Regions from separate parts of the Delftia sp. GW456-R20 genome, predicted to be linked through region 3. Evidence: riboswitches for the same ligand, from Rfam matches in the RefSeq annotation. Region 3 holds a riboswitch; each other region holds the start of a gene.
What was found. A riboswitch is a leader RNA that binds a small molecule or an ion and turns the genes downstream of it on or off. The one in region 3 is predicted to bind cobalamin.
Positions count from the first base shown of each region.

Region 1: another riboswitch for cobalamin. It lies ahead of A4F85_RS07340 (TonB-dependent receptor domain-containing protein); the one in region 3 lies ahead of A4F85_RS27380 (TonB-dependent receptor).
Region 2: another riboswitch for cobalamin. It lies ahead of A4F85_RS07010 (TonB-dependent receptor); the one in region 3 lies ahead of A4F85_RS27380 (TonB-dependent receptor).

Region 1 is NZ_LWCN01000004.1:380,689-389,943, forward strand. It holds gene A4F85_RS07300 (TonB-dependent receptor domain-containing protein) at 17-2,014, shown strand; gene A4F85_RS07305 (rod shape-determining protein) at 2,110-2,595, opposite strand; gene A4F85_RS07310 (winged helix-turn-helix transcriptional regulator) at 2,605-3,054, opposite strand; gene A4F85_RS07315 (MFS transporter) at 3,131-4,342, shown strand; gene A4F85_RS07320 (AraC family transcriptional regulator) at 4,339-5,106, opposite strand; gene A4F85_RS07325 (sulfite exporter TauE/SafE family protein) at 5,235-6,041, shown strand; gene A4F85_RS07330 (helix-turn-helix transcriptional regulator) at 6,051-6,242, opposite strand; gene A4F85_RS07335 (hypothetical protein) at 6,321-6,710, opposite strand; cobalamin riboswitch at 6,807-7,032, shown strand; gene A4F85_RS07340 (TonB-dependent receptor domain-containing protein) at 7,103-9,025, shown strand; gene A4F85_RS07345 (ABC transporter substrate-binding protein) at 9,042-9,255, shown strand, end outside.
Region 2 is NZ_LWCN01000004.1:299,842-309,096, forward strand. It holds gene A4F85_RS06985 (hypothetical protein) at 1-241, opposite strand, end outside; gene A4F85_RS06990 (hypothetical protein) at 389-1,210, opposite strand; gene A4F85_RS06995 (2OG-Fe(II) oxygenase) at 1,434-2,165, shown strand; gene alkB (DNA oxidative demethylase AlkB) at 2,178-2,828, shown strand; gene A4F85_RS07005 (2OG-Fe(II) oxygenase) at 2,847-3,542, shown strand; cobalamin riboswitch at 3,555-3,873, shown strand; gene A4F85_RS07010 (TonB-dependent receptor) at 3,995-6,157, shown strand; gene A4F85_RS07015 (ABC transporter substrate-binding protein) at 6,157-7,200, shown strand; gene A4F85_RS07020 (FecCD family ABC transporter permease) at 7,187-8,272, shown strand; gene A4F85_RS07025 (ABC transporter ATP-binding protein) at 8,269-9,057, shown strand; gene A4F85_RS07030 ((2Fe-2S) ferredoxin domain-containing protein) at 9,044-9,255, shown strand, end outside.
Region 3 is NZ_LWCN01000005.1:774,774-784,028, forward strand. It holds gene cobN (cobaltochelatase subunit CobN) at 1-380, opposite strand, end outside; gene cobW (cobalamin biosynthesis protein CobW) at 410-1,459, opposite strand; gene A4F85_RS27360 (LLM class flavin-dependent oxidoreductase) at 1,487-2,509, opposite strand; gene A4F85_RS27365 (ABC transporter ATP-binding protein) at 2,514-3,281, opposite strand; gene A4F85_RS27370 (FecCD family ABC transporter permease) at 3,278-4,300, opposite strand; gene A4F85_RS27375 (ABC transporter substrate-binding protein) at 4,297-5,238, opposite strand; gene A4F85_RS27380 (TonB-dependent receptor) at 5,249-7,480, opposite strand; cobalamin riboswitch at 7,610-7,893, opposite strand; gene A4F85_RS27385 (CHAD domain-containing protein) at 7,948-8,823, opposite strand; gene A4F85_RS27390 (YbaK/prolyl-tRNA synthetase associated domain-containing protein) at 8,893-9,255, opposite strand, start outside.

The DNA.
Region 1 (9,255 bases), on a different contig from region 3:
CCTGGCATGCACAGCCATGGCCCATGCCCAGTCAGCCGAAAACAAGGCCGACACGTCCCTGTCCACCGTGGTGGTGACCGCCTCGGGCACAGCCGTGGACATCAAAGAAGCGCCGGCCAGCATCAGCGTGATCACCCGCGAGGACATCGAGCGCAAGCCCGTCACCAGCATCGGCGAGCTGCTGTCCACCATTCCCGGCGTGACCGGCGGCCTGTCCGGCACGGGCGCCCAGTCCAAGATCAAGCTGCGCGGCCTGCCTGAGAAGTACACGCTGATCCTGGTGGACGGCAAGCGCCAGGGCAACTCGGCCGGCATCAACTACCGCGACGACCTGGGCTCGCAGGATCTGGACTGGATCTCGCCCGAGATGATCGAGCGCATCGAGGTGGTGCGCGGCCCCATGTCCTCGCTGTACGGCTCGGACGCCATGGGCGGCGTGATCAACATCATCACGCGCAAGATCGGCAAGCACTGGAGCGGCTCGACCACGCTGAACTACAGCAAGCCCTCCGACAGCGACCGCGGCGACACGCGCCAGCTGGGCTTCAACATCAGCGGCCCGCTGTCCGACAAGTTCGGCCTGCGCCTGGGCGGCAACTACACGGACCGCGCAGCCGACGAGAGCACGGGCGGCTTCCCGGGTACCTACCAATCGACGGCCGGCTCGCGCAAGCAAAACCTCAACGCCCTGCTGAACTGGCAGCTCACGCCCGACCAGGTGATCGGCATCGAGGCCGCGCAAGGCATCCAGCGCGCCACGGGCTCCGACGCGCGCACGGCGTCGGGCGACCAGGTGGTCTATCCCTGGGGCCTGAGCAAGCTGGAGCAGACCAAGTTCGGCCTCAGCCATGACGGCCGCTGGGGCGACCTGACCTCCAAGCTCAACCTCGTGCACAACAAGTACGAGGACAAGGGCGACACCATCGGCAACAACTCCAAGGAAACCACGCTGGACGGCCGCATCGACAAGCCGTTGAAGCTGTGGGGCCTGGACCAGGCCATGACGCTGGGCATGCAGTGGCGCCGCGAGTCGCTGGACAACCGCGACACCATCGGCCTGGCGCCCATCGACTACGCGGGGCACCCGGTCTCGGGCTCGGGCCTGAGCGCCACCACCTGGGCGCTGTTCGGCGAGGACCAGATATTCCTGCGCGACAACCTGGCGCTGACGCTGGGCCTGCGCATGGACCATCACCAGAAATACGGCAACAACTGGAGCCCGCGCGCCTACCTGGTCTACCACCCGGCCTCGGAGTGGACGGTTCGAGGCGGCGTCTCGCGCGGCTTCCGTGCGCCCAACCTGAAGGAAAACTCGGCCAGCGCCGCCACGCAATCCGGGGGCAACGGCTGCCGCAGCCTGGCCGGCATGGGCTGGACCAACACCAGCGTCAACGCCGACGGCACGCGCGGCTGCTACATGGCCGGCAACCCCGACCTGCAGCCCGAGACCAGCACCAACTTCGAGCTGGGCACGAGCTGGGACCGCAATGGCTGGGCGCTGGGTGCCACCTACTTCCACACCAACTTCAAGAACAAGATCGACTATCAGCCGCTGGGCTTCTACAACGGCTTCTGGTGGACCCGCATGGCCAACGCCCAGCGTGCGCGCACGCGCGGCCTGGAAGGCTTCGTGAACGTTCCCCTGGCCAAGGGCCTGACCTGGAACACCAACATCACCAAGATGTTCGAGTCCAAGAACTTGAGCACGGGCGCCTCGCTGCTGGCCGTGCCCGAGCTGTCCATCTACTCGTCGCTGCAATGGCAGATCCGCCAGGGCTGGTCCGCCATGTTCAGCGCCCGCCACGTGGGCAAGGAAGTCGTGACCACGGGCACGGCCACCACCTTCGCCAAGGCCTATACGACCTTTGACGTGTCCATGAACTACAACGTGACCGACACCCTGACCCTGCGCGCCGGCATCATCAACCTGGCCGACAAGGAAACCCGCACCATCGGCGCCAACTACGACAACGGCGGCCGTACCTACTTCGTGGGGATGACGGCGCGGTTCTGATGGCGCGGTTCTGATGGCCCGTTGCCGGCCCTTGCGCTGACCCAGACAAAGCGCCCGTTGTGACGGGCGCTTTTTTCATGGCGAGGAGCAAAGCCTCACTCCCAGACACCGCCCTGCGCAGGGGGCTTGCGCGTCAGCAATTCCTCGTCTGTCAAGGGCCGGCCTGTCCAGACATTCACCTTCGAGGCGCCGGCCGCGTTGGCCAGCTCGCGCAAGGCCCTCAGTTCCACCTGGGTGAATCCGCCCTCGGGGTCGCCCAGCGGATGGATGACGATGTGCGGGGAGGCCGCCAGCCAGGCACGCCGATGCATGCGCCTGAGCTGGTACTTCAGAAGCTGCTCGGCCAGGATGAAGTCCGATATCAGCGAACGCGGGTGGGCGAAGGGATTGACGACTTCGGCAGGCTCCGATGCAGCCGCGAGCCTGGCCTGCGGGCCGGCCGCGAGAATCCGGCGTCGGGGCGGCGGACTCAGGGCCAGCTCGGGAACCTCCGACAGGGTCTGCCCGGTCTTCGGATCCTTCAGCGTCAGGCGCTCGGGAGAAATCTGTACGTAGATGAGTGATACGAAGGCAGAGAGCATGGATATCCATCAATCGATTTTCTGAACCACGGTCTGGCCCGGCAGCAAGGCCCGGCCATCACCGTCACGCGGCAGCATGGGCGCGACAGGCTGGCCGGTCTGGCGGTCCAGCAGCAGCGAATGCGCCTCGCCCGGCGCGAACAGATGGCCTTCGCCCCATTGCCGCAACGCCACGATCACCGGGAACAGCTCCAGTCCCTGGGCCGTGAGCACGTATTCCAGGTAGGCCGAGCCTTCGGCGGCCGGTCGGGTTTCGAGGATGCCGGCCTCCACCAGCCGGCGCAGCCGGTCGGCCAGGATATTGCGGGCCGCGCCCAGGCTTCGCTGGAAATCGCCAAAGCGGCTGATGCCGTCAAAGGCATCGCGCACGATGAGCAGCGACCAGCGGTCGCCGATCACATCCAGGGAGCGGGCCACCGGACAGGGCTGCGGTGTGTCAGGGCGGATGTCTTCTTTCATGGCGTCATTTTGGTTGCATTTCAAAACTGGTTCAACTAGCATCCAACTAGTTTTGTTTTGCAACTGGATTCAACCCATGAACGCCTTCCCAGCCTCGGACACGGTCCGCATGCCGCGCAGCCTGGTGCTGCTGTTCGCCGCTGCCAGCGGCCTGAGCGTGGCCAATGTCTACTACGCCCAGCCGCTGCTGGAGGCGCTGGCGGCCGACTTCGGCATCAGCCATGCGGCCGTGGGCGGCGTGGTCACCGCCACGCAGGCCGGCTGCGCGCTGGCGCTGGTACTGCTGGTGCCGCTGGGCGACCGGCTGGAGCGGCGGCGGCTCATGCTTTTGCAGTTGCTGGGCCTGGTGCTGGCCCTGGCGGCCGTCAGCACCGCGCGTTCGGCCGTTCTGCTGCTGGCAGGCATGCTGGCCGTGGGCCTGCTGGGCACGGCCATGACGCAGGGGCTGATCGCCTATGCGGCCAGCGCCAGCCAGGCGCATGAGCGCGGGCGCGTGGTGGGCGCGGCCCAGGGCGGGGTTTTCATCGGCCTGCTTTTGGCGCGCGTGTTTGCCGGCGCCGTGGGTGACCTGGCTGGCTGGCGTGGCGTCTATGCCTGCTCGGCCCTGTTGATGCTGGCCCTGGCCTGGCTCCTGTGGCGGCAGCTGCCCCGGCTGGCGGTGCCCTTGCATGCACCCAGCTACACGCAGCTGCTCGCCTCCATGCTCCAGCTGCTGCGCCAGGACCGCATGCTGCGCACACGCGGCATGCTGGCCCTGCTGATGTTTGCCACCTTCAATATCTTCTGGAGCGCCCTGGTTCTGCCGCTGAGCGCACCGCCCTACAGCCTGTCGCTCACGGCCATCGGCGCCTTTGGCCTGGCGGGCGTGGTGGGCGCACTGGCAGCAGCCCGTGCCGGCCACTGGGCCGACCAGGGTTTCGCGCAGCGCACCAGCCTGGGCGCGCTGGTGATCCTGCTGCTGGCCTGGGTACCGATTGCGCTGCTGGAGCAGTCGCTGTGGGCGCTGGTTGCCGGCATCGTGCTGCTGGACCTGGGCGGCCAGGCCCTGCATGTGACCAACCAGAGCCTGATCTTTCGCAGCAACCCGCAGGCGCACAGCCGGCTGGTGGGCCTGTACATGCTGTTCTATGCCGTGGGCAGCGGGCTGGGGGCGCTGATTGCCACCAACGCCTACGCGCGGTTTGGCTGGCACGGCGTCTGCGTGGCGGGGGCGGCGTTCAGCCTGGCGGCCCTGGTGTTCTGGGCCATGACACGGGAAGCGGCTGCCCAGGCCAGCGTTCCCGCCTAGACCCGGCTCACCAACTCCGAAGGCACCCGCCCCAATGCCTTGCGGAACATGGTGGAAAACGCGCTGGGGCTGTCATAGCCCAGGTCCAGCGCCACCTGCGTGACCGATGCGCCCGCAGACAGCCGCGACACCGCCGCCAGCAGGCAGGCCTGCTGGCGCCAGGCGCCAAAGGCCATGCCTGTGTGCTGCTGGAAAAACCGGCTGAAGGTGCGCAGGCTCTTGTTCAGCGCCTGTGCCCAGTCCTGCGGCGTGGCGCGGATGCTGGGCTGGGCCAGGAACTGCTTGCACAGGGCGGCCAGCTTTTCGTCGCGGGGAATGGGCGCGAACAGCGGCAGGCTGCAGGCCGAGGCCAGCTCGTGCAGCACCAGCGTGACCAGGGCGCCGTCGCGGCCCGCTTCATCGTACAGCGCCGGCAGGTCGGCGCAGGACAGCAGCAGCTGGTGCAGCAGCGGGGTGACGACCAGGGCCTCGCAGTGCACACCCGGGCGAGGCGCAGCAGCCGGTTCGATGTACAGGCTGCGCGTGCTCACGCCCTGCATGCGCACGCTGTGCGGCTTGCTGGCCGGAATCCACACGCCGCTGTAGGGCGGGATGGTCCAGGCGCCGTCGTCGGTTTCCACTTCCATCAGCCCGCTCATTCCGTAGAGAAACTGGGCACGCCGGTGGCTGTGCGTGGGCAGCAGCGTGCCAGGCGTGTAGTCGGTGCCAATAGCCAGCACATCGCGCGCCACGGCGTCCACGGAATGCAGCGGGATGTTGAGCATGGGAATGTCCGGAAAACAGCCAACAGGCTTTGGCAGGAATTCGAGGATTATTGACCTATCCGCGAAAGCAGGCCAAACCGCGGCATCCTAAGGTTCAGTCCTTGCTCGTTTTTTCCAAAGGACTGTCTGTGTTCCCTCTCCTGCTGCTGGCTTTCGGTGTGCTTGCCGGCGTGACCACCGTGCTCTTCGGCTTTGGCGGCGGCTTCGTGGCCGTTCCGCTGCTTTATGCGCTGCTGACCTCCATCCACGGCGCGGACTCCGCCATTGGCCAGGCTGCCATGCACATTGCCGTGGCCACCTCCACCTGCGTGATGATTTTTGGCGCCTCCATGGCCACGCTGCGCCAGCACCGCGCGGGCGCCCTGCCGTGGGATCAGGTGTGGCCACTGGCTGGCTTCATCGCGGCCGGTGCCGTGGCGGGCGCGGCGGCCGCCACCTGGATCAGCGGGGAATGGGTGCGCTGGGCCTTCATCGCCTACCTGGCCCTGACCATCGCCGACGCGCTGCTGCGCCCAGGCTTCGTGCACGGCACCGCCGCCGGCATGGAGCCCATGGGCCGGCAGGCCGCCGCCACGGCGGGCCTGGCCATTGGTGCGATCGCGGCCTTCCTGGGTGTGGGCGGCAGCGTGATGACCGTGCCGCTGATGCGCCGGCGCGGCGCCAGCATGGCGGCCGCCACGGCCATGGCCAGCCCGCTGTCCCTGCCCATGGCCGTGGCGGGCACCGCCGCCTACATGCTGGCATCGCAGGGCGCGGGGCTGGGCCCCTGGCATGTGGGCTATGTGGACCTGCAGGCCTTTGCGCTGCTGACGGCTGGATCGTGGACGGGCATCAGGCTGGCGGCACCGCTGATCGGCCGCATTCCCGATGCCCTGCATGCCAAGGCCTACCTGGCCCTGCTGGGCCTGGTGCTGCTGGTCATGATCGTGGCCTGAGCGCTGCGCTCAACCCTCCTGGAAGATCGCCTCGATCCGGGTCTCGAACACCCGGGCAATGGCGAATGCCAGCGGCAGGCTGGGGTCGTAGCGGCCCGTCTCTATGGCATTGACGGTCTGGCGCGACACGCCCAGCAGGTCCGCCAGCGCAGCCTGGCTCCAGCCGCGCTCGGCGCGCAGTTCACGGATGGTGTTTTTCATCGCAGGGCCGCCCCAAGATGAAAAGCAAGGGTAGCGTGGGGGTCATTTTTCATCGGTGGGCCACCTTGGCGAAGCGGCTCATCGGCTGCGCAGCCAGTGGGCCACCGAGGCAGCCACCCAGAGCGCACCCATCAAGGGCCACACCATGAACATGCTGAGCTTGGGAAAACCTGCCATTTCCAGGAATCCGTAGGTGAAGGTGATGCCGGCCGTGCCCGCCGCCGCAATCGCCAGCTGCTCCAGCATGGACTTGCGCAGGAACTCGTCGGTATCGCGCACCAGGCGCACGATGGCCCGCACGGCCAGCGCAAACGCCAGCATGGGGCTCAGCAGCAGCGCTGTGCGCAGGGCCCCGGCCTGCATGTCGGCGCTGAGCAAAAGCGCCCCCACAAGCAGCGCCATGTAGAGCAGCAGCGCAAATCCCAGCTCCTTCTGGTAGCGGCGGTTGGTGACGGTTGTTTGATTCATGGAAATCTCTCGCAATGTGTAAAGGATGCTTGACATTGTGCAATGCCACCCGCGGGCATGTCAAGCAAGCTTTACATCGGTACTGAACGCCCCGCCGTACAATCGCCGCCGTTGGTGCCAGCAGCCCCAGGGGCTGCGGTTAAACGGGAAACATGGGGCGGCCAGATAAAGCCGCCCGCATGTACTGCCCCCGCAACAGTGAGTGAAACGCCGCGTGCATGGCACCGGCCCCCGCCAAACCCGTGCCACTGGGCGTACAGCCCGGGAAGGCCTTGGCGAGTGCGTCACCAGTCTGGATACCGGCCAACAGGCGGCCGGCCGCGCATGCAGCGCAGCCGGTCTTTGTGGTTTCCGTGCCGGCGGGGTCGCTGGCGCGCAACTGGCTCGCATCCATGCACACCCTCGCCCTCGCGCGCGCCCCTGGCGCCGCTCTTCGTTCGCCCTCGGCGTTCCCCGTACTGCGCACGTTGTCCGCCCTGGCTGCGGCCTCGCTGCTGGCCTGCCAGGCCCAAGCGCAGGTACAACAGGCACAACAGGCACAACAGGCGCAGCGCGCACAGACCTCCCAGCTCGATACGGTGGTCGTCACCGCCTCGCGCAGCGAGCAGTCCCTGCGCACCGTCACGGCCGACATGACCGTGATCGACGCCGAGACCATTGCCCGCAGCGGCGCCACGGGCGTGGCCGACCTGCTGGTGCAGGTGCCGGGCGTGCAGATCAACCGCAATGGCGGGCCGGGCCAGGTCACCTCGGTCTACCTGCGCGGCACCAGCAACCAGCACACTGCCGTGTTCATCGACGGCGTGCGCTACAGCTCGCAGGAGCTGCAGGGCGGCGCGGTCTGGTCCACCCTGCCGCTGGCGCAGATCGAGCGCATCGAAGTGCTGCGCGGCCCGGCCGCCGCCATCTATGGCTCAGACGCATTGGGCGGCGTGATCCAGATTTTCACCAAGCGGGCGGACGGCCAGACCCGCGCCTATGCCGAGGCCGGCATAGGCAACCAGGGCACCAGCAAGCTGGCCACGGGATTTCAGGGCGGTGCCAACGGCTTCACCTATGGGCTGAACCTGGCGGACGAGCGCAGTGACGGCTTCGACGTCTACCCCGGCAACACCTTCTCGCCCAACCCGGACAAGGATGGCTACAGCAACACCTCGCTGGGCCTGAACGCGGGCTACAAAACGGGCATCCACCAGATCGATGCCAGCCTGCTGCACAGCCGCCTGCGCACCCACTACGACCAGAGCCCGCCGCCTTTCGACGACTACGACGTGGTCAAGAACACCACCGGCAGCCTGCGCTGGCAGGCCGGCTGGAACGCCATCTACAAGAGCGTGGTCCAGATCTCCCATACCGACAGCCAAAGCGACCGCCACACCCAGTCGCCCGAAAGCGCCAAGGGCCGCTCCACCAACTACCTGCTGCAGAACCTGTTCACGCTGGGCCAGCACCGTTTCAACATCGACCTGGAGCGCCGCGAGGACAAGCTGGACACGCAATACGCCTGGACGCAGAACACCGACAGCCGGCGCGTGCAGAACTCCCTGTCGGCCGGCTGGCGCCTGACGGAGGGGCGCCACCAGTTCGACGCCAACCTGCGCCACGACCAGGTGCGCGACCAGCAGAACAAGACCACGGGCGGCCTGGGCTACGGCCTGCAGATCGACGAGCGCTGGCGCTGGGTGGCATCGGCCGGCACGGCCTTTAGAACCCCCACGCTGTACGAGCGCTTCACGGGCCAGGCGGCGGCCGACCTCAAGCCCGAAAGCAGCACCAACGTGGAAACGGGCCTGCACTATGCGGCCGGTGCCAACCGCCTCTCGGCCGTGGTCTACCGCAACAAGTTCAAGAACCTCATCACCTACGACTGGAACAGCGCCCTTCCCTGCAACTGCTACCGCAACTGGCAGAGCGTGGAAATCACCGGCCTGACGCTGGCGGGCAGCACGCGCATGGGCAGCGCCAACCTGGGCGCCTCGCTGGACTTCATGAACCCCGAGAACCTGGAGACCGGCAAGCTGCTGCCCTACCGCTCCAAGCGCATGCTCAAGCTCAACGCCGACACCCAGGCGGCCGGCTGGACGCTGGGCGGCGAAGCGCAGCTGTACAGCGGCCGCTACGCAGACGAGGCGAACACCTTCAAGCTGGGGGGATACGGCGTGGTCAACCTCTACGCCCAGCGCCAGCTGACCAGGCAATGGACGCTGCTGGCCCGTGTCAACAACATCGCCGACCGCGACTACGCCCCCACGCGCGGCTATGCCAACGCAGGCCGCACCGTGTTCGTCAGCGTGCGCTGGACACCTCTGCCCTGACCCCATGCATCTGCTTCTGCACCTGCTTCTGCGCCTGCTTTCGCGCGCGCCCCGCATCCTGCTGCTGACCGCCGCCCTGGCCTGCGCAGGCGGCACGGGCAACGCCTTTGCGCAAAAGGCGGCGGATGGGGGAACGGGCGGGGCAACCACCGCCTACACCGTCACCGACATGCGCGGGCGGCAGGTGCGCCTGGAGCGGGTGCCGCAGCGCATCGTCTCGCTGCTGCCCT
Region 2 (9,255 bases), on a different contig from region 3:
TCTCCGCCTCCGTCAGGCGCAGGTACTGGGCACAGGCGGCCAGCCGGTCGCGCGAGCGCGGATTGGGCAGGGAAACCCCATTCCTCCAGTTGTTGACGGCTTCCCGGCTCAGCCCGATCTCGGTGGCCACGCCCGAGGCGCTGGCGCGGATGCGGCGCATGTACAGCCCCAGCAAATGGCCGAAATCCTCGTGAACGCCTGGTGCCACGGCAGCACCCTGTTCAATGGCGGTGGGCTGCATCAGCGACGGCTCCGCTCAGGAAAACAGCGCCTGCTGGCGCAGATCCGTCCTGCCGGGGCCATGGTCCGTATCCTCATCCTGTTCACCCTCTCCTGGGATTCAGCTGGTGTTGTGCAATTTGTTTCATTTTGCCGAGCGCGGATTGTCTCAGGATGCGGCATCGCCGCCACCCTGCCCCGCAAACTCCCGCCGCGCGCCGGCCATGCGGTACAGAGGCAGCACCACCGCCAGCACCAATCCCAAAGCCAGCCAGAGCCACAGTCCCTTGCCTCTGAAGGCCAGGGCCGCAATGACGGTGAAGGCCACGGCCTCGCACAGCCCGCGAAAGCCGGCCCGCAGCATGAACAGCCCCACGATGCCCTGCACGGGCGATACGCCGCTCTTGCGCAGGCTGGCCAGGGTGTCCAGCAGGGCCTGCACGGATTCCTGGGCCTGGCGGTCACGCTCCTGGTCCCGCTCGCGCAGCCGGGTGATGGTCATGGGCTGGGCCGGATTGGTGAGGGCGGTGCCGTCGGCGCCCTCTTCCTGGCCGGGCTGCGGATAGACCTCGCCATTCGTATCGACCAGCACCTGGCGCTCCGGGTAACGGGACAGCCAGGCGTGGTGGCTGACCCATCGGCCGGCATCGAAGTGGTAGCGCTCGCTCTCGCCCACCTGGTCGTAGAAGACATGCAGCACCGCCGCCTGCAGCCCGTGCTGGAACAGCGTCTCCAGCAATCGCCAGGGCATGCCGGCCGTGGTGCGGGTGTCAAAGCCCAGTTCCAGGTGCTGGGGATGGCCCAGGGCGCTGGCATTGGCCCAGTCGTCATCCCACAGCGCGGACCGGTCCAGAGCGGGGTCCAGCTCATGGATCCAGCGCTCGGCCTGCTCCCAGGACTGCCGGGCCAGGTACTGGCAGATCAGTTGCACGCGGCGCAGCTGCAGGGGCGTATCGAAGAAAAGATAGAGGTGATGGACGTTGCTGGACATGGCGGGCCTGAGGCGTTTGCAGGAATGCCTCGATTGTTCAATTGCAGCCGCCAGCCGGCCCTCCCAGGCCTGTCCAGCAGGCGGCTGGCAGGCGCTTCCACCGGTTGACATTCTGTCCACTGCAAGAAGCGGGATGCAGGCGCTGCGGCGGCGCCCTAGACTGCGGCAATTGCCCACAGCGCCCATATTGCCAACCGCGCCTATACCGCCAACTCCGCCCGCCATGCACAACCTCGGTCTTTTCGACAACGAAGCTTGCGAATCCGCCCCGCCCTGCCACTGGACGCAGATGGAGCACCAGCTCGATGAGCAAGGCTGCGCGCGCCTGCCCGGCCTGCTGGATGCGCAGCAGTGCCGCGACCTGGCCGCTCTTTACGCAAGGGAGGACGGCTTTCGCTCCCGCATCGTCATGGCACGCCACGGTTTCGGGCGCGGCGAGTACCAATATTTCGACTACCCCTTGCCACCGCTGCTGCAGCGCCTGCGCGAGCAGCTGTATCTGCGCCTGGCGCCGGTGGCCAATCTCTGGAACCAGCGCATGGGGCTGGAAGTGCGCTATCCGGACCGGCTGCAGGACTTCCTGGCGCGCTGCCACGCGCAGGGCCAGTTGCGGCCCACGCCGCTCATCCTTCAATACGGTGCGGGCGACTACAACTGCCTGCACCAGGACGTCTATGGAGAGCATGTGTTTCCGCTGCAGGTAGTGCTGCTGCTGTCGCGGCCCGGGCGGGACTTCACGGGTGGCGAGTTCGTCACCACCCAGGCAGATGGCGACCGGCAGCGGGCCGATGTGATGGCACTGGATCAGGGCGATGCGCTGGTCCTTGCCGTGCGCCACCGGCCCGTGCCCGGGCGGCGCACCGGCTACCGCCGCGTGGCCATGCGCCATGGGGTCAGCCGCATCCACAGCGGCCATCGCCATACCGTGGGGCTGATCTTTCATGACGCACTTTGATGGATGGCCGGCATGAGCACGCTGGATCTTTTCGCCGATGAACATCCCACCGGGGCCGAATCCATAGGCCCCCAATCCGTGGTGCTGCGCGGCCATGCCCTGCCCCATGCCGCGCAGTTGCTGGAGGCGGTCGAAGGCATTGCGGCGCGGGCGCCGCTGCGCCATCTGGTCACGCCGGGTGGCTTCACCATGTCGGTGGCCATGACCAACTGCGGCGCGCTGGGCTGGACCAGCGACAGGCGCGGCTACCGCTACAGCGCCATCGACCCACTCAGCGGCCAGCCCTGGCCGGCCATGCCGGCCGTGTTTGTCCGGCTGGCGGGCGAGGCGGCCGCTGTGGCGGGGTTCGATGGCTTTGTGCCCGATGCCTGCCTCATCAACCAGTACCTGCCCGGCACTCGGCTTTCCCTGCACCAGGACCGCGATGAGCGCGACCTGGGCGCGCCCATTGTCTCGGTGTCCCTGGGCATGCCGGCCACTTTTCTGTTTGGAGGACTGGCGCGGGCGGACAGGACGGCCAGGGTGCCGCTGCAGCATGGCGACGTGGTGGTCTGGGGCGGCGTGGATCGGCTGCGCCACCACGGCGTGTTGCCGCTCAAGGACCAGCCTCACCCGCTGCTGGGCGGGCGGCGCATCAATCTCACTTTTCGCAAGGCGGGCTGAATGGTCGGACAGTCTGAAATGGGTAGGCTCAACAGCCAGGATCGCTTCGCCCGCCTGGATTGGGTGCGGATTGCCGCTGAGCTCGATGCCGAAGGCCATGCCCTGCTGCCGCAGCTGCTGACTGCGGATGAAAGCCGCGCCTTGGCCCGCGAGGCGGCAGCCGCGTCTGGCCTGCCGCCCTGCGTTCAGGCATGGCGCCCGGTGCTGTACGGGCATCTGCTGGCCCTGGCCAACCGCTGGCGCGAACACATGGGCATGCAGCCTGAGTTGCCAGGCTGCTTCGAGGATTTAATGCGTCCGGGCGGGAAAGCAGGCCAAACGCAGCCGCAGCCACAGCCACAGCCACATCTGCTGCGCGTGCCGCAAGCAGGCCATGCCCCGCTGCGGTCATACAGCGAAGGTGCGGCGGTGTTTCCGCTGCAGCTGGTGCTGCTGCTGTCCCGGCCGGGCCAGGATTTCGAGGGCGGCGAATTCGTGATGACCGAGCAGCGCCCGCGCATGCAATCGCGCCCCATGGTGCTGCCGCTGGGCCTGGGGGATGCGGCCATCATCGCCACGGGGCCGCGCCCGGTGCGCGGTGCGGCGGGCTTTTACCGCGTGCACCTGCGGCATGCCATCAGCCGCGTTCACCGTGGCGAGTGGCTGGGTCTGGAGCTGCTTTTGCCCGACGTGCCCCAGGCGCCCAAGGCTCTGCAAACGGACCGCTGGCTATAATGCCGCGCCTGCAAAGGCATCCGTGCAACAGGTGTCCACATGCCAGCCATGGGGATGAAACGGGAACAAGGTGACTGCCAGCAAATGCTTTTTGCGCTGCCGGCACAGGCCTTGGCTGCCCCCGCAACGGTAAACAAGTCAAGGCGCTCCATGCCTGTCCCGCCAGTCTCCGCAACCCTGCGGAGGGGCGATGACAGGCTGTCACTGGTTCATGGCGTGGTCTGCAACATGCAGCTTTTCGCGGGTGGATTGGGAAGACGGGGCGCTGGGCGGAAGGCCTTTCCTTGCGCCGCTTGTGAGCCCGGAGACCGGCCTGCTGCGTTTCGCGCCTGCTGTGCAGGCGTTTTCTTGACTGTCTGCGGGGTGCGGATGGCAACGTCCTGCGCCCCTTCCTCCCACGCTGGCTGGAGAGGTGGCAGTGCCTTGCTTTCGCATCAGACGGTCGAAGACCGATGTTCGAAATGCATTCTTCCTTTTCCAGGGTTTCCAGCGCTCGCGCTGCCCAGTCCCTTTCCGTGCGGCTGAGCCCGCTGGCCCTGGCCTGCGCCTTCATCTGCCTGCCGGCGCAGGCTCAAACCCAAACGCCCACGCCAACGCCAACGCCCCCATCAACCGCCCTGCCCGAGGTCCAGGTCACCGGCCAGGCCGAACGCATCGGCCAGCAACTGGCCCAGCCTGCGCGCTCTGCCAGCCATACCGGCGTCTCCAACCAGGAAGTGCCGGCCAGCGTGGACGGCGTCTCTGCCGAGCAGATGCAGGAGCGTGGCGACTACGCCCTGGTGGACGCCGTCACGCGCACCGTGGGCCTGACGGCCAGCAGCACGCCGGGCAACGGCGGCCTGGCCTTCAGCAGCCGTGGCTTTGCGGGTGTCAATTCCGTGGGCGTGGCCGAAGACGGCATGGTGCTGGGCGTGGCCGCCGGCACCACGGCCTATCCGGGTGACAGCTGGGGCTACGAGCGCATCGACGTGCTGCGTGGACCGGCCTCGCTGATGTATGGCAGCGGCACCATGGGCGCCACGGTCAACGCCATCCGCAAGCAGCCCAGCCGCACCAGCTCGGCCGAGGTGCTGCTGGGCGCGGGCACGGACGACACGCTGCGCCTGGGCCTGGGCGTGACCGGCGCCCTGGGCGCCTATGCCAGCTACCGCATCGACAGCTACACCGCGCGCAGCGCAGGCGAGCGCGATCTGGACCAGTCGCGCAACGGCAAGTTCATGAGCACGCTGCGCTTGGAGCCCACGAGCGACCTGCAGATCGACCTGATTGCCGACCGCAGCGTGCAAAAGCCCAGCCGCTACTGGGGCACGCCGGGCCTGGACGGCAAGGTGGTGGAGTCGCTGCGCGACCGCAACTACAACGCCGAAGACAGCGTGCTGCGCTATGCCGACGAGCGCCTGCGCGCCAAGGTGCAATGGAAGGCCAATGACTGGCTGACGGTGCGCAACGAGCTGTACCACGTGAAGTCCGACCGCCACTGGCGCAACATCGAGGCCTACGCGCTCAACCCCGCCACCTGGACCGTGGGCCGCTCCGACTACCTGGAAATCCTGCACGACCTGGAGCAGACCGGCAACCGCCTGGGCCTGAACGTGGACCGGGGCTCGCACAAGATCGCCATGGGCTGGGAGGCCGCGCGCATCAACCTGCGGCTGTCCAACAATTCGCCCTATGGCGGCTCGTCCACGGTCTCGGCCTGGGACCCCGTGCATGGCAGCTGGGCCAGCCCGGATCTCACCGCCGCCAAGACAGAAACCGGCGTGACCCAGCATGCCCTGTACCTGGAAGATGCCTGGCGCATCAGCAACCGCTGGCTGGCCATGGCCGGCCTGCGCCGCGATGTCTACGACTTTGCCAGCCACTCGCTGGTGGGCGGCACGGACTTCGACAAGACGCTGGCCGCTACCTCCTGGCGCCTGGGTTTGACCTATGAGCTGGCCCGCAACACCCATGTCTATGGGCAGATCAGCTCGGGACACGATCCCGTCAACAGCCTGGTCTCGCTGAACCTGGCCAACACGGCTTACAAGCTGAGCAAGGGCCGCCAGGCCGAGATCGGCATCAAGCAGCAGGTGGCTGGCGGGCGCGGCGAATGGACGCTGGCCGTGTTTGACATCAAGAAGGACGACATCATCACGCGCGACCCGGACCGCCCAGCCGTCTCCATCCAGGGCGGCAGCCAGTCCTCACGCGGGGCGGAAGCCACCGCCACCTTCCAGGCCACGCCCGCCCTGCGCTTGGAGGGCAACCTGTCCTATGTGGACGCCCAGTTCGACAAGCTCATCGAGGCTGGCGGCAACCGCGCAGGCAACCGTCCGCAGAACGTGGCCAAGACCACGGCCAACCTCTGGGGCCACTACCGCGTGGGCGCCTGGCAAGCCTCGCTGGGCCTGCGCTACGTGGGTGACCGCTTTGGCAACAACGCCAATACCGTGAACCTGCCCGCCTACACCGTGGCCGACGCCGCGCTGAGCTGGCAGGTGGACCCGCGCACCACCCTGAGCCTGATCGGCCGCAACCTGGCCGACAGGGTCTATGTGGGATCGAGCTACGGCAGCCAGTTCCTGGTCGGGCAAGGCCGCCGCTTCGAGATCGCGGCCCATATCCGGTTCTGATGGCCATGGCGCGCTCCAAAAGCCTCCACGGCCTGTGCGCTGGCGCCCTGGCGGCCACCCTGGTGCTGGCCGGCTGCTCGCGCAGCGATTCCGGCACCACCAGTGAACTGCCGGCACCGGCTGCCGCACCGCAGGCGGCCGTGACCGTCAATGTCTGCGGCAGCCCCGTGACCTACGCCAGCGCACCGCTGCGCGCCGTGACCCATGACGTGAATATCACCGAGATGTTCCTCTTTCTGGGCCTGGGCGATCGGCTGGTGGGCTACAGCGGTATCACGCAGGCCAAGCAGATCGACCCGGCCTTCCAGGCCCAGCTGGCCCGCGTGCCGCGGCTGGCCGAGCGCGAGATGAACCTGGAGGCCATCCTGGGCGCCTCGGCAGATTTCGTCTTCGGAGGCTGGAGCTACGGTTTTCGCCAGGGCCAGGTCACGCCCGAGGTGCTGCAGCGCCACGGCATTGCCTCGTATGTGCTGTCCGAATCGTGCATCCGCGTGGGGCCGCGCAGCCAGGTAGCGCTGGAAGACGGCCTGACCGACCTGCGCAACCTGGGCCGCATCTTCCGCATCGACGCCCATGCCGAGCAACTGGCGCAGGGGCTGGAGCGCGAACTCAAGGACCTGCGCGAGCGCATGCAGGGCGTGCGGCAGCGGCCTGCGGTCTTCGTCTACGACAGCGGCCAGGACATCCCCGTGACCGTGGGCCGCTACGGCATGCCGCAGGCCATGATCGAGGAAGCGGGTGGGCGCAACATCTTCGACGACATTCCCAGCAACTGGCCTGCAGGCAACTGGGAGGACGTGGTGCAGCGCAACCCGCAGTGGATCGTCATCATCGACTACGGCCAGCCCCATGCCCAGGGCAAGATCGACTTCCTGCTGGCCAAGCCCGAGCTGGCCGGCGTCGATGCCATCCGCGAAAAGCGGTTCTTCGTGATGACCTATGCCGAGGCCACGCCCGGCCCGCGCAATATTGCGCGGACCCGCGCCCTGGCGCAGGCCCTGCACCCCGACCGCATGCCGGCGCCCAGCCATGCGGCCAACTGATTCCCGCTGGCCCAGGCGCTCGGGCGCCGCCCGCCTCTGGTGCCTGCTGCTGTTCGCGGCCCTGTTGATGGTGATGACGCTGGCCATCACCTGGGGGCCCGTGGACATGCCTGCCGGCACGGTCTGGCGCATTGCCTGGAGCCGGCTGCTGCAGGCGCTGGGCATGCAGCCGCCGCCGCTGGAGGGCATCACGCCGCAGCACCAGCAGATCGTCTGGCTGATCCGCATGCCGCGCGTGCTGCTGGCGGCCCTGGTGGGCGCGGGGCTTGCCGTGGTGGGCACCATCATGCAGGCCATGGTGCGCAATCCGCTGGCCGATCCCTATCTGCTGGGCGTGTCCTCGGGTGCGTCGGTGGGCGCCGTGGCCGTGCTGGCCTTCGGTGCGCTGGCCTCGGCCGGCATGTACGCCCTCACGGCCGGGGCCTTTGCCGGGGCGCTGGCGGCCACCGTCGCCGTCTACCTGCTGGCGCGCTCCCAGGGCCGCATCCATGCCACGCGGCTGATCCTGGGTGGTGTGGCCATCGGCTATGTGCTGGCGGGCGTGACCAGCCTGATCACCCTGTCATCGGGCCAGCGCGACCTGGCCAATGCCCTGCTGACCTGGACGCTGGGCAGCCTGGCCGGCACGCAGTGGGAGGAACTGGGCATTCCCGCCGCCGTGCTGGCTGCAGGAATGCTCTGGCTGGGGCTGCAGACGCGCCCGCTCAACGCCCTGCTGGCCGGTGACGAGGCCGCCGCTACGCTGGGCGTGGACACGGCACGGCTGCGGCGCGCACTGTTCCTGGCGGTGTCGCTGCTCACGGGCACCATGGTGGCGGTCAGCGGCGCCATCGGCTTTGTGGGACTGATCGTGCCGCACGCCGCGCGCATGCTGGTGGGCACGGACCACCGGCGCGTGCTGCCCGTGGCCGCCCTGGCCGGCGCCCTGCTGCTGGTGCTGGTGGATCTTGTTGCGCGCACGGCCTTTGCGCCCATGGAACTGCCCGTGGGCGTGATCACCTCGCTGATCGGCGGACCCTTCTTCGTCTGGATGCTGGTGCGCCAGCCGGTGCAGGGAGGGCGCGGCCCATGAAGCTGCAAGCCCAGGAGCTGTGCTGGAGTGCCGATGCCCGGCGTGCCGACGCCCGGCGCATCGTGGACCAGGCCAGCCTTGCCCTGCACAGCGGCGAATGCGTGGGGCTCATCGGCCCCAACGGCAGCGGCAAATCCACCCTGCTGCGCATGCTCTACCGCGTGCTGCGCCCCGACGCGGGCTGCGTGCTGCTGAACCAGCGCGACATCCGGGATATGACGGCGCGCGAGTTCGCGGCCCAGGTCTCGGTCCTGGCGCAGGAGGCGCCGCAGAGCTTTGACTTCACCGTGCGCGAGGCGGTGATGATGGGCCGCATCCCCCACCAGTCCCCCTGGGCGGGCGACAGCGCCGAGGACCTCGCCTGCATGCGCCAGGCGCTGGCCCAGGTGAATGCCCTGGCGCTGGAGGAGCGGCGTTTCTCCAGCCTGTCCGGCGGCGAGAAGCAACGCGTGCTCGTGGCCCGCGCGCTGGCCCAGCAGCCACGGCTGATGCTGCTGGACGAGCCCACCAACCACCTGGACATACGCCATCAGCTGGAGTTGATGTCACTGGTCCGGCGCCTGCAGATCAGCAGCATCGTCGCCCTGCACGACCTCAACATCGCCGCCCACTACTGCGACCGTCTCTATCTCATGGAACAAGGCCGCATCGTTGCCCATGGCACACCGGCCCAGGTACTGACTCCGGCCACCATCGGCCAGGTCTACGGCGTGGCTGCCGAGGTGGACATCCATGCCGCCACCGGCCGGCTGCGCATCAGCTTCATTCCCGATGAACTCCTCTGAAAAATCCATCCCGCCCGGGCCCGACGCCGTGATCGTGCTGGGCCGTGGCGGCACGGGCGCCGCCTCGCGCCAAAGCCTCATCGAACTGGCCGATGCCTTGCGCCAGACGCTGGAGCCGGCCTGCAAGGTCGTCACATCCTTCGTGGACAAGGCCGCACCCTCGCTGCCCGAGGCGCTGCAGCAATGCCTGCCGGCGCG
Region 3 (9,255 bases):
TGCGGGTCTTCCTGCAGGTCACCCGAGAACATGGCCAGGCGCTGCCCCTTGCGGCGCGCCAGCGAGCCGATCTGCTCGATGCCGTAGGGCCAGGCCGATTCCGAGCCCAGGTGGTCCACGATGACCACGCGCGCATGGCGCAGCACCTCGTCCACATACAGGTCCAGCGAGGCCGGCTGGCGCAGGTACAGCAGATTGGCCAGCCGCACCGAGGGAAAGTCCGCCGACGCCCCGGCCAGCGCGGCCACGGCCGAGGACAGCAGGGCCAGCGTGGTGTCGGCCGAGCTCAGGATGACGATGTCGGCCGGCGTCTGGTCGAGGCGGGTGACGATGCTCTCGTCCTCGACGAAGCCGCCGGGGCGCGTGGACAGCAGGTGCATGGAACAGGTTTCAGTGCGGAATCGGAAGGTCAGGCGGCCACATTCTCCAGGCCCTTGCGCAGCGCTGCTTCGTCAAGGTCTTGCCCGATGAACACCAGGCGCGTGCCGCGTGCCTCGCCCTCGCGCCAGGCGCGGTCGAAGTGGTGGTCGAAGCGGCGGCCCACGCCCTGCAGCAGCCAGCGCATGGGCTTGCCAGGGATCTCGGCAAAGCCCTTGACGCGCAGGATGCTGTGCTGCTCCACCAGCGTTTCCAGCGCGGCCAGCAGGCGGTCGCGGTCCACGGCGGGCAGGTCGATCATGTAGGAGTCGAAGTCGTCGTGGTCATGGTCCTCGTCGTGGTCATGGTGGCTCACGCGCTGGTCGATGGTGGTCTCGGCCGCCTTGGCCAGGCCCAGCACCACGTCCAGCGGCAGGCGGCCCTGGGACGATTGCACGATCTTGACCTCGGGCGGCAGCTCCTCGCGCACCAGGGCGGTCACGCGCGCCAGGGCCTCGGCATCGGCCAGGTCGGTCTTGTTGAGCACCACCAGGTCGGCCGCGCCCAGCTGGTCCTCGAACAGTTCGTGCAGCGGCGATTCATGGTCCAGGTTGGGGTCGGCACGGCGCAGCTCGTCCACGGCCTGGGGATTGGCGGCGAACTGGCCGCTGGCGGCCGCCGGCGTATCCACCACGGTGACCACCGCGTCCACGGTGAACACGTTGGCGATCTCGGGCCACTGGAAGGCCTGGACCAGGGGCTTGGGCAGGGCCAGGCCCGAGGTCTCGATGATCACGGCGTCGATCTGGTCGCGGCGCTCGGCCAGCGCGCGCATCACGGGGAAGAACTCTTCCTGCACCGTGCAGCACATGCAGCCGTTGGCCAGCTCGTACAGCGCGCCTTCGCGCTCGTTGCCCTCGTCGTCGCAGCCGATGCCGCAGCCCTTGAGGATCTCGCCGTCGATGCCCAGCTCGCCGAACTCGTTGACGATGACGGCAATGCGCCGGCCATCGGCGTTGTCCAGGATGTGGCGCAGCAGCGTGGTCTTGCCGCTGCCCAGGAAGCCGGTGACGATGGTGGCGGGAATCTTGGCGGTTTGCATGGAAGGTTCTCCAGAAAAAAGAGGAAGTCAGACGGTGGCGAAAGGCACGGCGCTGCGCAATGAAGGGAGAACCTCCTGCGCAAACAGTTCCATGCCAGCGAGGGCCTGGGCATCGCTCCACAGGCCGTTGGCGTTGAAGACGCAGCGCAGCTGGCCAATGCCCGTGCGCTCGCGCAATGCGGTGATCTGCGCATGGCACTGTTCGGGCGTGCCATGGATGAATTGCTCGGCCAGCACGCGCGGCACATCGATGGGCAGCACCTGGTCGGCCGGCACGCCGCGCTTGCCCGCAAAGTACACGCGGCGCTGGTACAGCTGCGGCCACAGCGTGGCCAGTTGGGCCTGCACGGCGGCCTCATCGGCACCGATGCAGACATAGCGCGCCAGCGATGAGCGCGCGCGCAGCGCGGCGGCATCGCGCACGCGCTCCCGGGCAGCGGCCTCCAGGCGCTCCAGCTGCGTGCCTTCGGGCGGCTCCAGGCTCAGCAGCAGGGGCAGATTCTGATCGACGGCAAAGCCCAGGGTCTCTGCCGTGGAGCCGGCCACATACAAGGGAGGATGCGGACGCTGCACGGTCGAAGGCAGGGCGGGCCGGTCCTCGAAGCGCCACGGCCCCTGCCCCGCCACGATGGGCTTGCCGGACAGCGCCTCCACCAGGATGCGGCAGGACTGCTCGAAGCGCTCGCGCGTGCAGTCCGCATCGATCTGCAGGGCGCGCAGCGCGGCCGGCTCCGTGCCCCGGCCAACGCCCACGTCGATGCGGCCGGCGCTTTGCAGGTCCAGCTGGGCAATCTCCTCGGCCAGCATCAGCGGATGGTGCAGCGGCAGCACCAGCACCGAGGTGCCCACGCGCAGCCGCTCGGTGCGCGCCAGCACGGCGGCGGCCAGCAGCAGGGGCGAGGGATAGGGCCAGGCGGTATCGGGCACGCGGAATTCGTTGAACCACACGCCCTCGAAACCCAGGCGCTCGGCGCGCTCGAACAGCGCCAGGAATTCACGGTGCCCGCCGCGCGTGGCGTCGCGCGTCCAGCCGGCCAGATCGATGCGCATGGGTTCAGTTCTCCTGTTTCAGCCGCGCGCGCAGCAAGGTTTGCGGGGGTGCGTCGATGCGCTCGAAATCCACGCCGAACACGGCATCCAGCCCCGGCGCATGCAGCAGCTCGGCAGGGGCTCCATCGAGCGCAATGCGCCCCTGGTCCAGCACGATGACGCGCCCGAAGTGCGCCAGCGCCAGGTCCAGGTCATGCATGACCACCAGCACCAGCCGCTCGCGCCCACGCTGCGCCATCGCCTGCACCAGGGCCAGGCGGTGGCGCACGTCCAGCGCGGCGCCGGGCTCGTCGGCCAGCAGCACGGGCGGGTCGGTGGCCAGCACGGTGGCCAGCAGGGCACGCGCCTGCTCGCCGCCGGACAGCGTGGACCAGCGCCTGCGCGTGAAATCCTGCAGCCCGGCGCCTGCAATGGCCGCCTCGACATCACCCCGGCCCGCCAGCCGCATGTGCATGAGCTCGGCCAGCGTCAGGTCCCAGTGCGGCGCAAAGCGCTGCGGCATGTAGCCCACGCGGCGTGCGCGCTCGGCCACGGGCAGGGTTGCAATGTCTTGCCCGTCCAGCAGCACGCTGCCGGATGCAGGCGCCTGCAGCCCCGCCAGCAGGGACAGCAGGCTGGACTTGCCCGCGCCATTGGCCCCCACCAAGGCCACGGCGCCGCAGGCGGGTAGCTGCAGCGAGACGGCGTCCAGCACGCTGCGGCCACGGTGGCGCAGCGTGAGGGACCGGGCCTGCAGGCGTGGCACGGCGTCGTCCATGGCTTGATCGTTCATGCGGACCTCAGCCTGCGCGCGAGCAGCACGATGAAAAATGGCCCGCCGGCCACGGCCGTGACCAGGCCCAGCGGGATCTCGGCCGGCGGCAGCACGCTGCGCGCAATGGCATCGGCCAGCGTGACGATGATGGCGCCCGTGAGCGCCGACGCCGGCAGGGCCGCGCGGTGCAGCGGTCCCGCCATCCAGCGCGCGATGTGCGGCGCAGCCAGGCCCACGAAGGCCACCAGCCCGCCATAGGCCACGGCCACGGCCACCACCAGCGAGCCGGCCAGCACGGCCAGCGGCGTAAAGCGCGCCACGTCCAGGCCGAAGCCCTGGGCCGCATCCTGTCCCAGGCCCAGCAGGTCCAGCCCGCGCGCCAGCGCCATGGCCCCGGCCAGGCAGGCCAGGGAGGCACCGGCCAGCAGGCCCAGCCCGCTCCAGGACGGCGTCTGTATGCCCCCCAGCACCCAGCTGAGCACCACCTGCAGGCTCACCGTCTCATCGGACAGCGCCAGCATCAGGAACGAGCGCAGCGCGCCCAGCACGGCCGCCAGCGCCACGCCGGCCAGCAGCATGCCGGCCGCATCGGTGGCACCGGCCACGCGCGAGACGGCCAGCACCAGCATGGTCGAGCCCCAGGCGCCCGCAAAGGCCAGCACGGGCAGCGTCCAGGCCTGGGACAGGCCGAACAATAGATGCATGGGCACCAGCAAGGCGACAGTCGCCCCCAGCGCCGCGCCGCCCGAGGCGCCCAGCAGATAGGGCTCGGCCAGTGGATTGCGGAACACGCCCTGGAAGATGGCGCCCGACAGGCCCAGCAGCGCGCCCACCAGGGCGGCTGCCAGCACGCGCGGCACGCGCCACTGCAGCAGCAGCCGGCTGCGCAGGCTGTCTTCGCCGCCCAGCGCGGCCAGCAGGTCGGCCGGGCTGGCCCACTGGTGGCCCGCGCAGGCGGCGATCAGCAGGCTGGCCAGCAGCAGCAGGACCGCACCGGCCCAGGGGCGCCACGCAGGTGGATGTGAAAGGGAATTCATGCGGCCTCCCCGGCCCAGGCCGCAGGGTGCAGCCAGCGCGAGAGCTTTTCCACGCCGCCAAAGGTGCGCGGCCCGGGAATCAGGAACTCGGCACGCGCCACCGTGGTGGCCCGGCCGCCACGCACGGCACGCAGGTCGCGCCAGCCGCGCTGGCCGATCAGGTCCTGCATGGCCTCCTGCGTGCCCGCGAACAGCAGCACGTCGGGATCGGCGGCCAGCACGGCTTCGGGCGAGACCTGGGGCACGGTGCCCAGGCCGTCCAGCGCGAACGCAGCGCCCGCGCGCACCATGGCCTCGCCGGTATAGGTGCCCGGCCGGGCCGCCAGCAGCATGCCGTTGCCCAGCCGGCCCGTGACCATGAGCGCGCGCGGCCGGGGCTGGCCGGCCACCAGCCGGTCCACGCGCAGCAGCCGCGCTTCCTGCGCCGTGGCCAGCGCCTGGCCGCGCGCCTGCACGCCCGTGGCGCGGGCCACCAGGCGCAGGTTGTCCATCACCTCGGCCAGCGAGCGGCTGAGCAGCACCATCACCGGCACGCCGATGCGCTCCATGGGATCGACCAGCTGGTGCGCCGCCTGGCGCGCAGGCGTGACGATGACCAGGTCCGGCTGGCGCGCCACCACGGCGTCCACCGAGAACCCCAGCCGCCCGCCCACCTTGGGAATGCGCTCCACGCCCGGTGGAAAGCGCGTGAAATCCTCCACGCCCACCACGCGGTCCAGCAGGCCCAGCGCGGCCACCAGCTCGGTATTGGAGGCAAAGATGGAGACGATGCGCCGCGGCGGCGCGGCAATCTCCACGCGCCGGCCCAGCGCATCCTGCAGCACCACCGGCCCGCCTGCAGCGACGGTGTCGGCCCAGGCCGCGGGCAGGCCGCAGCCCAGGGCCGCCGCCGCGCCCTGGCGCAGCAACTGGCGGCGCGTGGTGCTGGATTGCCTCATGCCGTGGTCCTCAAAACTCTGCTTGCAGGCCGACCATGAGTTCGCGCCCCGCCATCGACGTTCCGCAGCCGCCGTTCTGGTACGCCGGGTTGGCGATGCAGGGCGCACGGTCCAGCGCGATGAAAATGGGATGGCGGTTCAGGTCGAACAGGTTGTTGACGGCCGCGAACAGCTTGACGCCGCGCGACACGCGGTAGTCGGCCCGCAGGTTCCAGATGGTGAAGGCACCCTTGCGGTGGATGAAGGTGCTGCTGGGCTCGCCCTGCGGGATGAGCAGCGCCTCTTCCGTGTCGTACCACATGGGACCGCGCAGCAGCGTGGACAGCTGCAGGCTCCAGTCGCCCTGCAGGCGCCCGCTGCCCTGGCCGTAGCGCACGCCGGCCGAGGCCTCGTAGCGGTACATGCGCTGCACCTTGTCGGTGTTGGCCGACGCTGGCGATCCCTTGTCCCGCATGCTGAAGTGGTAGTAGCCGCCAGCCCAGGCCTTGAGCTGGTGGCCCGTCAGGTTCAGCGCCCGCGCCAGGTCCATGTCGGCCTGCATTTCCAGGCCGCGCGCCACGATGTCGGCCGCGTTGTTGGCGTAGTCCGAGGTGTTGGTCGTGGCCCCGCGCGAGACGGTGATGATGCGGTCGGTGATGGTGTTCTGGAACAGGGCCGCATCCACGCGCCAGCCGGGCTGCTGCAGCGCGGCGCCGACCTCGATCTGGCGGCTGGTCTCGGGCTTGAGGTTGGGGTTGCCGAAGGTGCGGCCACCGCCGACGGCCGTGAAGTCCGAAGCCAGCTCCGTGGCCGTGGGCGCGCGAAAGCCCGTGGAGGCGGCAGCGCGCAGCGTGAGCCGGTCCGTGGCCTTCCAGGTGGCGCCGGCCGACCAGGTGTGGTTGTCGTAGTCGCGCGTGCTGGCCTGGGCAAGGGCGAGGTTGGGCGTATCGTCGAAACGCGTCGTGCCCCAGGTCTTGCGCAGGCCGGCACGCAGCGTGAGGCGGTCGTCGAACAGGGTCTGCGCGTCCTCGAAGTACAGCGCGTGCACCTGCTCGGTCTGGTTGTTGTCGTAGGGCGCGACCTGGCCCGCCGGCCCGCCCGGCATGGCCACGCGCAGGCGGTCGGAGCGCAGCTTGCTGCGCTCCCAGTCGAAGCCCATCAGCAGGTCATTGGTCTGGCTGACACGCAGGCGCGGATGAAAACGCAGGCCCGTGGCGTCCAGCTGGCGGTGGTTGTAGTCGCGCGCCGTGCCGGGCACGGCGCTGTTGCCCGAGCGGATCACGGGCGATGCCCAGTTGAACTCATCGGTATCGATCAGGCTGTAGAGGTGGGTCGTCCAGCTCAGGCGCTGGCCGGGCAGTGCGCCCTCGTAGGTCAGGTCCAGCGAGCGGTTGCTGCGGTTGTCGCGGCTGTAGATGTTGGCGCCCGATCCGCGAAAGCCTGCGTTGTAGATGCCGTCCGTGCGCAGCTGCAGCTCCACGCGGTGCAGCTCATGCAGCTGCCAGCCCAGGGCGCCGCTGGCGCCGCGCCGCTTCCAGCCCGTGTTCTCCATGCGCGTGCCGCCGTCGCCCGACTCGTAGTCGCCACGCCCGCCTGCGCTCACGCCGAAGTACCAGTCGAAGCGGTCATTGGCGCCGGCCGTCTGCGCATCGGTGCGCCACAGGTCCCATGAACCGGCCTGGACCTGGGCGCGCGTGCCAGGCGCGGTCGCCCCCGTCTTCATGATGATGTTGACCACCCCGCCCATGGCCTGGCTGCCGTAGATCACCGAGGACGGGCCACGCACGATCTCGATGCGCTCCACATCCGAGGGGCTGAGCTTGGACAGGTTGGCCGTGCCCGCGCGCCGGCCATTGACCAGCACCAGCACCTGGCTGCGGAAGTCGCGCCCCTGGCCGTCGGTGGAGGCGCCGCGCAGGTTCATCGAGGTCTGGGCAGCCGTCCATTCGCTGAGAAAGCCCACGGCGTTCTCGGCCAGCAGGTCGGTGACCGAGCGCGCGCTGGAGCGCTCTATGGCCTCGCGGTCGATGGTCTGCGTGGTGCCCGCGATGCGGCTGCGCGCCTCGGGCCGCGCGGTGGCGGTCACGAAGACGGCATCCAGCGCATCGTCGGCGGATGCACCGGTTTTGCCGGCCGTCGGTTCCTGTGCGGCGCCGGCCGCTGCGGCGCAGCAGGCCAGCACGGCCGCAGCGGTGGCCGGGCGCAGGAAGGGAGGAAGGGGAAAGGGGCCGGAATAATCGGCGGCCAAAGAAGCGAAGCGCATGCGTTGAATCCAACTGCCCCAGTCACCCGTGGGGCCTATCGTCTGAACCACGCCGCACGGCGCGCACGCCGGAGCCGGCCACGGCAGCGCAGGCTGGGGCCGGACCGGACAGGCGCACTCCCGCGGCGTCCGAAAGCAGTGCAGAAGGCCGGTATCCGGGCTTGCGGAACGCTGCGGCGCGCATCGTGGGCGCGCTGCAGCAGGCATCCCCGCCTTCCCATGTCCGTCCAGACACAGTGGCTTGCGGCGCGCAACCGGTGGGTGGCGCGCCAGCGTGGGGAGTTGTATTCCGCTGACCGTTGCGGGGGCAGCGCAGGCATTGCGAGCGGCCACCTCGATGGCATCGCGCACCTGCTTCCCGTTGAACCCCTGGCCGGTGAACGGCATGGGGCACCTTCAGCAACAGCGCACCGCCACGGCCCAGGGGCTGCGGCGGTGCGCCAGCGGCGGATTATCGCTGATGCTGTCTAGAGCCAGAAGCCCGGCACGCGGGCCAGCGCCCGCAGCGCGCGGCGGCTGCTGCGTGCGCTGGTGGCCAGGCGGGCCTGCAGGTAGCCGGCCGCGAACCAGGCGCGCGGGTCGCGCGCGGCCTCGGCATGGAAATGCTCGGCCGCCACGGCCATGTCGTTGTGCAGGCCCAGCGCGTCCTGGGCGGGCACCAGCGCCTCGGCAAAGCGCCGGCCCTTTTTGCCGGGCCACATTCCGGGCGCGAATTTCCGTGCAAAGTCCGCCAGGTAGCGCAGGCGCTTGAGCCGCTTGCGCACGCGGTGCTGCTGCGCCAGCGGCAGGCGGTCGAAGTGCAGGCCGTCGCGCAGCACCTGGCGGTGCAGGCGCGCCAGCCGCCGTGCCAGGTACTTGCGCGTGCCTGTGGCGGACAGGTGGGCAAAACGGGCCGATGGCTCTGCCTGCGGCGCCTGCGCCAGCGCCTGGATCTCGGCCAGCGCGTGCAGGAACGGCGGCTCGCGCACGGCAGCGGCTGCATCCGCCTGCACGGCCTGCGGCGCCTGCCAGTCGCACAGGGGCGCATGGGCGGCCTGCAGCAGCGGGCGCACCACATCGGCCAGCGTATCGGCATCGCGCAGCGTGCCAAGCTGCGCAAAGGCCTGGGCCAGGGGTTCATCCCATTCGGCGCGCATGCCGGGCGCCAGCCCCGCGCATTCGCGCAGCACGGTGCGCAGGCGCCGCAGGGCCACGCGCAGCTGGTGGATGGTCTCGGCATCGCTGCCACCGCCCTCCAAAACCGCCAGATGCGACTGCACCTGGGCCAGGGCAGCAGTCAGCGCCGCACGCACAAAGCCGGCCGCATCGGGCCGGTCAGGGTGCTGCTTCGCAGGGGTGGACATGGTCAGGCAAGGAGATGGGGACGTTGCCGACGATTGTGGGCGCAGCGCCGCGCCAGGGTCAATCCATGGTCAATCGGCGCCCTCCCCGCTCAGGCTGTGCAGCGCGGGCCGGGCAATGCGCACATAGTCGGCCGAGTCCAGCACGATGGAGCGGTCCAGCCGGCCCGCGTTGAAGGCGATCTCGCCAAAGCGCTCTACCAGGGCCGGGTCCACCACCAGGCGCACCTGCGGGTTGAAGGAGAACGGCGGCACCGATCCCATCACGCAGCCCGTGGCGGCCTGGGCCTCCTCGGGCGAGGCCAGCGTGGCCTTGCGCACGCCCACGGCCTGGGCCAGGCGCTTGAAGTCCAGCTTGCGGTCGCCGGGCAGCACGGCCAGGAACAGCTGGGGATCGCCCGCAGCGGCCGCATCGCGGCTCTTGCAGAGCATGGC